Linked DNA regions of Allorhodopirellula heiligendammensis. The protein of the gene in region 1 interacts with the protein of each later gene in a pairwise test. Links are inferred from orthologs where the notes say so. Each region holds a gene or a part of one and is shown on either strand. Other genes may lie near its edges.

Evidence for each region.
Region 2: the proteins of aceE (region 1) and nth interact in binary tests that used the Escherichia coli proteins (3 or more experiments, as listed by UniProt). The link is inferred for Allorhodopirellula heiligendammensis from one-to-one orthologs.

Annotation. Positions count from the first base shown.
Region 1 is NZ_SJPU01000001.1:697,840-702,259, forward strand. The notes cover bases 590-3,927. They hold aceE (pyruvate dehydrogenase (acetyl-transferring), homodimeric type), read left to right. Parts: upstream 590-982; coding sequence 983-3,727; downstream 3,728-3,927. Other genes in these bases: Poly21_RS02710 (protein kinase domain-containing protein), read right to left, coding at 590-840; Poly21_RS02720 (2-oxo acid dehydrogenase subunit E2), read left to right, coding at 3,856-3,927. Also shown: more of Poly21_RS02710, read right to left, coding at 1-589; more of Poly21_RS02720, read left to right, coding at 3,928-4,420. UniProt on the Escherichia coli protein: Component of the pyruvate dehydrogenase (PDH) complex, that catalyzes the overall conversion of pyruvate to acetyl-CoA and CO(2).
Region 2 is NZ_SJPU01000010.1:15,904-19,310, reverse strand. The notes cover bases 542-3,407. They hold nth (endonuclease III), read left to right. Parts: upstream 542-1,580; coding sequence 1,581-2,234; downstream 2,235-3,407. Other genes in these bases: arsD (arsenite efflux transporter metallochaperone ArsD), read right to left, coding at 2,319-3,407; Poly21_RS25990 (serine O-acetyltransferase), read left to right, coding at 597-1,571. Outside these bases: Poly21_RS25995 (hypothetical protein), read left to right, coding at 1-319. UniProt on the Escherichia coli protein: DNA repair enzyme that has both DNA N-glycosylase activity and AP-lyase activity. The DNA N-glycosylase activity releases various damaged pyrimidines from DNA by cleaving the N-glycosidic bond, leaving an AP (apurinic/apyrimidinic) site.

The DNA of each region.
Region 1 (4,420 bases):
CGCCCCCGAGTCGTGAGCGAAATCATTCTCAGTCGCCAGCGATCCCTTTGAGAATAACTGCTGCCAGCGTGACAGCGTTGGAGGGCTGGATTCATCGTGTTCCTCATCATTGGCGATGAGCGATTGAAGGTCATCCCAGTCAATTTCACGCCCCCAGGAGGTAGGTGAGATGCCAGAGACGGTTGTGAAGATGGGCAGTAATAACGCTCGCATCAGCGTGCGCAATTCGTCCAGCTCGACGTCGCGTGAGGTTGGTAAAACCTGCTGCGTAGCTCCCATGTGCTCACCAACCTGCAGCCCCGTAAGGTCAATTGCGGTGATGAATTCACCGTTGCTACCAGGAGCGGCGAGGATGCACTCGACGAGCCGGCTTTCCTGACGCAAGCCGACACGATGGGCGGCTGCGAGGGCATCGACGAGATCTGTCGCCAAGGCGATGCGATGACGGGGTGAAAGCCCGTCGATTTGATCGCTCAGGCGGTGCCTCCGCGGATCGATATCCCCTGGCAGGGAGAGTATGATCGTTGGCGGGTTTTGATCGAGTGACTCTGCGAGAACGCTGCGAATTGAGGGATGCGCTGCGAGCTCGATCAGCCGCAGACGCCATCGCAAGTCACTTAAACGGGCTGGGTTTCCGGCAATTCCAGACAGCACGCGCAGCTCTTTGATGAGGGCGGGGTGTGGCATTTCGCCACCCCGACCGGAGCCTGCTGAGACAAATGCAGCCCCATCGGGGCCGCCCGAGATGCGTTGCCACGTCGTCCCCGGACGCAACTCCGGTTCGTTGCATGCTCCGCCAACCTCGGACGCATCTTCCGCACTGGTTTTATCTGACTTCATCGCGCGAGTTTATCATAGTCGCAGAGACTACATACCTTGTTGAAAACCGGGTTGAGTGAGTAAAGTAAGGGGCTTCCGAGTTTTTTCGCAACTACCGCAGCTTTTGACCACGTTCCCAGAGGCCGGGTTTTTCCCGTAATTGATGTCCGATTCTAAAAACGTCGCCGAAGTCGAAGTCGCCCAAAACGAAGTCGCCCAACAGCTCGGCGAATTGCAACGTTCCGCTGACGTTGACGTCAATGCATACGAAACACAGGAATGGCTCAGTTCACTCGAATACGTGCTCGACAGTCAGGGCCCAGAACGAGTCAAGTTTCTCATCGATCAGCTGCGTGATCGTGCCGCCGAACACGGTGTGCCGCTGTCCGCAGACACGTCGACACCCTACGTCAACACGATTCCGCCCAACGAACAGCCCGCCTATCCAGGGAACCGGGAATTGGAACGACGGATTAAATCCATTATCCGCTGGAACGCGATGGCGATGGTGGTGCGGGCCGGCAAACGGGGTGGAGGCGTCGGTGGACACATCAGTACGTTCGCGAGTAGTGCCACGCTGTATGAGGTCGCGTTCAATCACTTTTTCAAAGGGCGTGGTGAGGATGGGTACTCCGGCGACTCTGTTTATTTTCAGGGCCATGCTTCGCCGGGAATGTACTCGCGGGCCTTTGTCGAGGGTCGGCTCGATGAAACGAAGCTAGAGAACTTCCGCCGCGAACTCGAAGAGGCGGGCGGCTTGAGCAGCTACCCGCACCCATGGCTGATGCCCGATTTCTGGGAATATCCTACCGTCTCGATGGGCCTCGGTCCAATCATGGCGATCTATCAAGCCCGCTTCAACGAATACCTCAATGACCGCGGCTTGAAAGATACGAAAGGTCAGAAGGTTTGGGCGTTTCTGGGTGACGGCGAATGTGACGAACCTGAAACACTTGGTGCCATTGGCTTGGCATCGCGAGAGAAACTCGACAACCTGATCTTCGTTATCAACTGCAATCTGCAGCGACTTGACGGTCCGGTCCGTGGCAACAGCAAAATCATTCAAGAACTTGAATCGATTTTCCACGGTGCGGGCTGGAACGTGATCAAGGTTATTTGGGGCGGGGAGTGGGACGAATTGCTCGCTCGCGATACTACCGGATTGCTCGCCAAACGCATGAACGAAGTCGTCGACGGCCAGTACCAGAAGTACACGTCGATGCCAGGCAGTTACATCCGCGAGCACTTCTTCGGCAAATACCCCGAACTGCTTGAGTTGGTGAAGCATCTCTCCGACGAGAAACTTGAAAAGATCCGTCGTGGCGGACATGATCCTGAAAAGGTCTATGCAGCGTATAAGCAAGCGACCGAGCTGAATAACGGCAAACCGACTGTGATTCTGGCGAAAACCGTCAAGGGCTATGGGCTTGGTGAAGCTGGCGAAGGCCGCAACGTGGCCCACAATCAAAAGAAGATGAACGAGGCTGAGTTGCTCGAGTTCCGCACACGATTTGGGATCCCCATCAGTGACGAGGAAGTCGGGAATGCCCCCTTCTACAAACCGCCAGCCGGCGGTGCGGAGATGAAATATCTGCAGGCCCGCCGCCAAGAGCTGGGAGGCTATCTGCCGAGTCGGCCGACGACCCATCCGACGCTGGAAGTCCCCTCGATGGACGACTTCGCCAAACTCATCAGCAAGCTCGAGAACAAGAGCATCAGTACGACTTTTGCGGCGGTGCAAACGCTGATCGCAATGTGCCGCGATAAAAAGATCGGGAAGAATGTTGTGCCGATTGTGCCCGATGAATCTCGCACGTTCGGGATGGAGGGCATGTTCCGCCAATTCGGTATCTACGCCCATGCGGGCCAAAACTACGAGCCCGCCGATTCGGACCAGCTCTCGTACTACAAAGAAGCTCAGGACGGCCAGATTCTCGAGGAAGGTATCACCGAATGCGGCTCGATGAGTAGCTTCAACGCTGCCGGTACTGCCTACAGCTGTCATGGCGTAAGCATGATTCCGTTCTTTATCTATTACAGCATGTTTGGTTTCCAGAGAATCGGCGATTCAATCTGGGCTGCTGCCGACATGCGAGCGAAGGGGTTCCTCGTCGGTGGTACCGCAGGGCGAACGACGCTCAATGGAGAAGGTCTCCAGCACCAAGACGGGCATAGTCTGCTCAATGCGATCGCATTTCCGACAGTGCGTGCCTACGACCCGGCGTTTGCTTATGAAGTCGTCGTGATCGTGCAAGAGGGATTGCAACGGATGTTCGCCGATGGTGAGCAGTGCATTTATTACATCACCGCCGAAAACGAAGAGTACATGCATCCCGAAATGCCTGAAGGTTGCCAAGAAGGCATCATCAAGGGCATGTACAAGTTTAAGAGCGTCGATGTCGACGGCGGCAAACAACGCGTGCAGCTGTTCGGCAGTGGTGCGATTTTGAATTCAGTGCTGAAGGCCCAAGAGATCCTCGCCGAGAAATACTCCGTCGCTTCGGACGCCTGGAGCGTGACCAGTTACACGCAGCTTCGCCGCGATGCTGGTGCCTGCGAGCGTTGGAACCGTCTGCACCCCACCGGGACACCGCGCCGCAGCTATCTCGAAGAAACGCTCGAGGGTGTTGAAGGACCATTTATCTCCGCGAGCGACTACGTTCGCGCCCTGGGAGAGCAATTGACACCATGGATTCCTGGTGACTACTACGTGCTCGGGACTGACGGAATGGGCCGCAGCGATACCCGTGAGGCACTGCGTCGACACTTCGAGGTCGATGCTGAGTCAATCGTGATCGCCACTCTGTACCGTTTAGCCAAAGCGGGTGAGTTTGAAATGTCCGACGTCGCCCAAGCAATCAAGGATCTCGACTACAATCCGGATAAAGTCGATCCCTACTTTGCATAGAAAGAGAAAATGAGGGTTCAGGGTTCAGCGTTCAGAAATAGAACGCATGGGCCTCGTTTTGAATCCTCTCGTTGAACGCTCTTTCTGCTTGACACCCTCCAACCTGAATCCTCTTTCTACTTTTTCTCATGCAAATCAAACTTCCTGAACTGGGCGACGGAATCGAATCTGGCGACGTCCTCGAAATCTTCGTTTCCGTCGGCGACGTGATCGAAGCGGGCCAAGACATCGTCGAGATGGAAACGGACAAAGCTACTGTACCAGTGCCCGCCGATGCCGCCGGCAAAGTTACGAAGATTTCTGTCAGCGAGGGTGACACCGTTCCCATCGGTGGCGTGTTGATCGAAGTCGAAGCAGCGGAGGGAGCTGGTGAGGAGTCTCCTGTAGCGGAAACTCCAAAGGCGGAGTCCAAGGCCGAATCGAAGCCAGAGCCTAAGCCCGAGCCCAAGGCAGAAGCGAAGCCCGAGCCGAAAGCTGAGCCGCAGCCCCAGGCGAAACAAGCCCCGGCCGCAACGCCCCCCAGTCAGCCCGCTGCCCCCGCCGCGCCGGTAGCTCCCGCGACGATCGAGCCAGCCGCCGCGTCGACCGACGCGAGCTCAATCCCTGCTGGCCCTGCGATTCGGAAATTGGCCCGCGAAACCAGTGTTGATCTTGCCAGTGTTCGGGGTACCGGTCCCGGTGGACGAATCACCC
Region 2 (3,407 bases), on another replicon or contig:
CACCGGCAATCAATCCGCCTGCAACGGCGAATGCAACAATGGGTGCAACGCGGGCTGCAATACCTGCGGGAACGGCGGATGCCCGAACTGTCCCGGTGGCCGGCTCGGCTGTACCGCCGGACCACTCGGTTGGCAGCAAGGTGGACTGGACTACAGTTCGCATCTGAATCCAGGTTTTCTGGGACACCACGCCGGAAGTGCGGCCGCAGCACAACCGTTCACGCCCGGACCACCTTCGGCACAAGTGGCATATCCGTACTACACGCACCGTGGCCCACGTGATTTCCTGATGGCCAATCCGCCATCGATCGGCCCCTGAATCGTCGGTAACGCCTCCCGGCGTGCGGGCCTATTCGAGACAGTGGGGTCTGGCTTAGGATCAAGGCAACCGATCAGCCAAACGCCGCGAGCTGTGTAGCGTGAGGCCGGTGTCCCGAGTGAGCGTATCGAGCTCGGTCGGGACCGATGTCCCTGACGAGACAAGGGGCTCGGACGAGAAACGGGGCTCGGGCACATTAATGGTCTCGGACGGGACAAGGGTCCCTTCCTATGAAGTTTGTCTCCTTCATTTGTCGCAAGGTGTAGGTAGGTTTGTCATGGCATCCGATTTTCGGCTGAAAGAATCTCTGCCCGAATTGACCGAACAAATCGTTGCGACCTATACGGCCGACGATGCGATCAATCACCTCGGTCACTGCCCTCTACCTAGCTACGAGGCGGTCGTTCGGATCCTGCTCGACCTGAAGGATATTCTTTATCCTGGCTACCGTCGCAACACGAACCTCCACGCCGGCAATATTCGCTACCACGTCGGCGGATTGATCGATTCCCTGCACGATCAACTTACCGTGCAGATTGGCCGGGCGCTGCGACACGAGAAACGCGTCAAAGAGCAGCACAACGATTGCATCGAGGAGATCGATTTCGAAGCCAAGGGGCAAGCGATGACGATCGAGCTACTCAAACGCATCACGAAACTCCGCGCAACCCTTGCCACCGATGTAGAGGCTGCGTTTGCAGGCGACCCCGCATGCCAAACGACGGACGAAATCGTGTTCTGCTATCCCGGTTTCGAAGCCATCACGGTCTACCGCATCGCCCATGAATTAACACAACTTGAAGTCCCTTTCATTCCGCGGATGATGACGGAATGGGCACACCAACAGACAGGGATCGACATCCACCCCGGCGCAACGATTGGAGACTATTTCTTCATTGATCACGGCACCGGGGTGGTCATCGGTGAGACCTGCGAGATCGGCGAGCACGTCAAGTTGTATCAAGGCGTGACACTCGGTGCAGTAAGCTTCCCCACCGATGGCGACGGCCAACTGATTCGCGGCCAAAAGCGACATCCCACCATCGAAGACAATGTGGTGGTGTATGCCAATGCCACGATCCTCGGCGGCCGCACCGTGATTGGACACGACAGTGTCATCGGTTCGAGTGTGTGGCTGACACGAAGCGTCTCCCCCGGCACCACCGTGCTGGTGGAAACTCCACAACTGCGAGTGCGGGGCAGTGAGGGTGCAAAGGATGCGCTGGCACCGGAACTGAACTACCAAATCTAGAGTTTTGCCGTGCGTAAATCGGAGCGAGCTGTGTTGTTGATGCAGCGATTGGACGAGTACTATCCCGACCCGCCCATCCCGCTGGTACATCAGGACGAATTTACCTTGCTCGTCGCGGTGCTCCTCAGCGCCCAGTGCACGGACAAGAAGGTCAACGAGATCACCCCGGCCCTGTTCCAGGTCGCTGGAACTCCCGACCAGATGCGGAAGCTCGGTGAACCGGCGATTCTCGACATCATTCGCCCCCTTGGTCTCTCCAAGCAAAAAGCAAAATCACTCGCGGGACTATCGGAAATTCTGGTCACGCAGCACGACAGCCAAGTCCCCCAATCTTTCGAGGAACTCGAAAAGTTACCTGGTGTGGGACATAAAACTGCGAGCGTCGTGATGTCGCAAGCGTTCGGTGTGCCGGCATTTCCGGTCGATACCCACATCCACCGCTTGGCTCAGCGATGGGGCCTCACTACAGGAAAAAGCGTGGTCCAAACGGAACGGGATTTAAAAAAACTATTCCCCGAAGCCACCTGGAATCGACTGCATCTCCAAATCATCTTTTATGGCCGTGAGCACTGCACCGCCCGCGGCTGCAATGGCACACAGTGCGGGCTGTGTAAAGAACTCTTTCCCAAGCGACGCAAGCCAGTCGTGTGGCTCAAACCATAGCGATTTCGACCAGCTTGCATCGACGAAACGCTTTTCGAGTTTCTCCACATCAATGCGGTTCTCGGAAGCGAAACAGGGCGGTCCTCAGCAACAACCGGATTCGCCGCTGCAGCATCCACCAGGCTCAGTGACTGGTAGGCCAAGCTGTGGTTTTAGCTTCGTCCCCGTCCACATCGCAAGATTCTCACGTGTGGGGTACTCACTGCGGCTGACGACGCGTCCATCGACGATTATCAGCGGCAAGCATTCAACTCCGTCATCGGCAAGCATCTGTTTGACAACGTCGTGCTGAGCGTACTCCGCAGGATCTTGCGACAGATTGAATCGTTTCACACTGTGCCCCTGAGACTTCAGCCATTCCAAATCTGCGGCGAATTTTGGTAGCACCGGATCGACCTGGGGACCGCAAACGCCCGTCGAGCAACACATCGCTTTGTCGAAGACCTGCACCACCGAGTGCCCTGTTGCTGTGACCGCATCGGCCTGGCTGACCGCGTTGTCCCGTGGGACCGCGCTGCCTGGCTCAGCGGTACCGCCCGGGGAAATCGCGTGGACGCGCACACTCGCCGCGTATGAGTTGACGTCAAACGAACCGAATACCTCCGCCAGTCCGTCGTGCAGTGATGCGTCATCGCCACAGGATTCCGCTGCCCCACAGCACTGGCTGGCGCTGGCCTCGGCGTAAACATTCAGGTCGGCCCCGGTATCAGTGACCGTGACCGCGTCGAATCCCGCATCCATCAGAGCCTGTCGGTACTCATCGATCATGATCGCACCTGAAATGCAACCCACATAAGCTTCGACGCTCGACTTGATCGCCTCGGGCAATTCCTGTTTGAGTGCGATGTCACTGATCGCGACGCGGCCGCCTGGCTTCAATACACGCAGAATCTCGCGGAATACAGCTGGTTTATCATCCACTAAATTAATGACACAATTACTGACGACACAATCGACGGAATCATCCGGCAGCGGAAGTTTCTCAATGTTGGACTGATAGAACTCGACGTTTTGCAGCCCGCACTTCTGGGCACCTGCTCGCGCCCGGTCCAGCATATCGGGCGTCATGTCAATGCCGATCGCCTTGCCGGTATCTCCGACCTTCCTGGCAGCCAAAAATACGTCCATGCCGCCGCCGCAACCTAAGTCAACGACGACGTCGCCTTCTCGCAG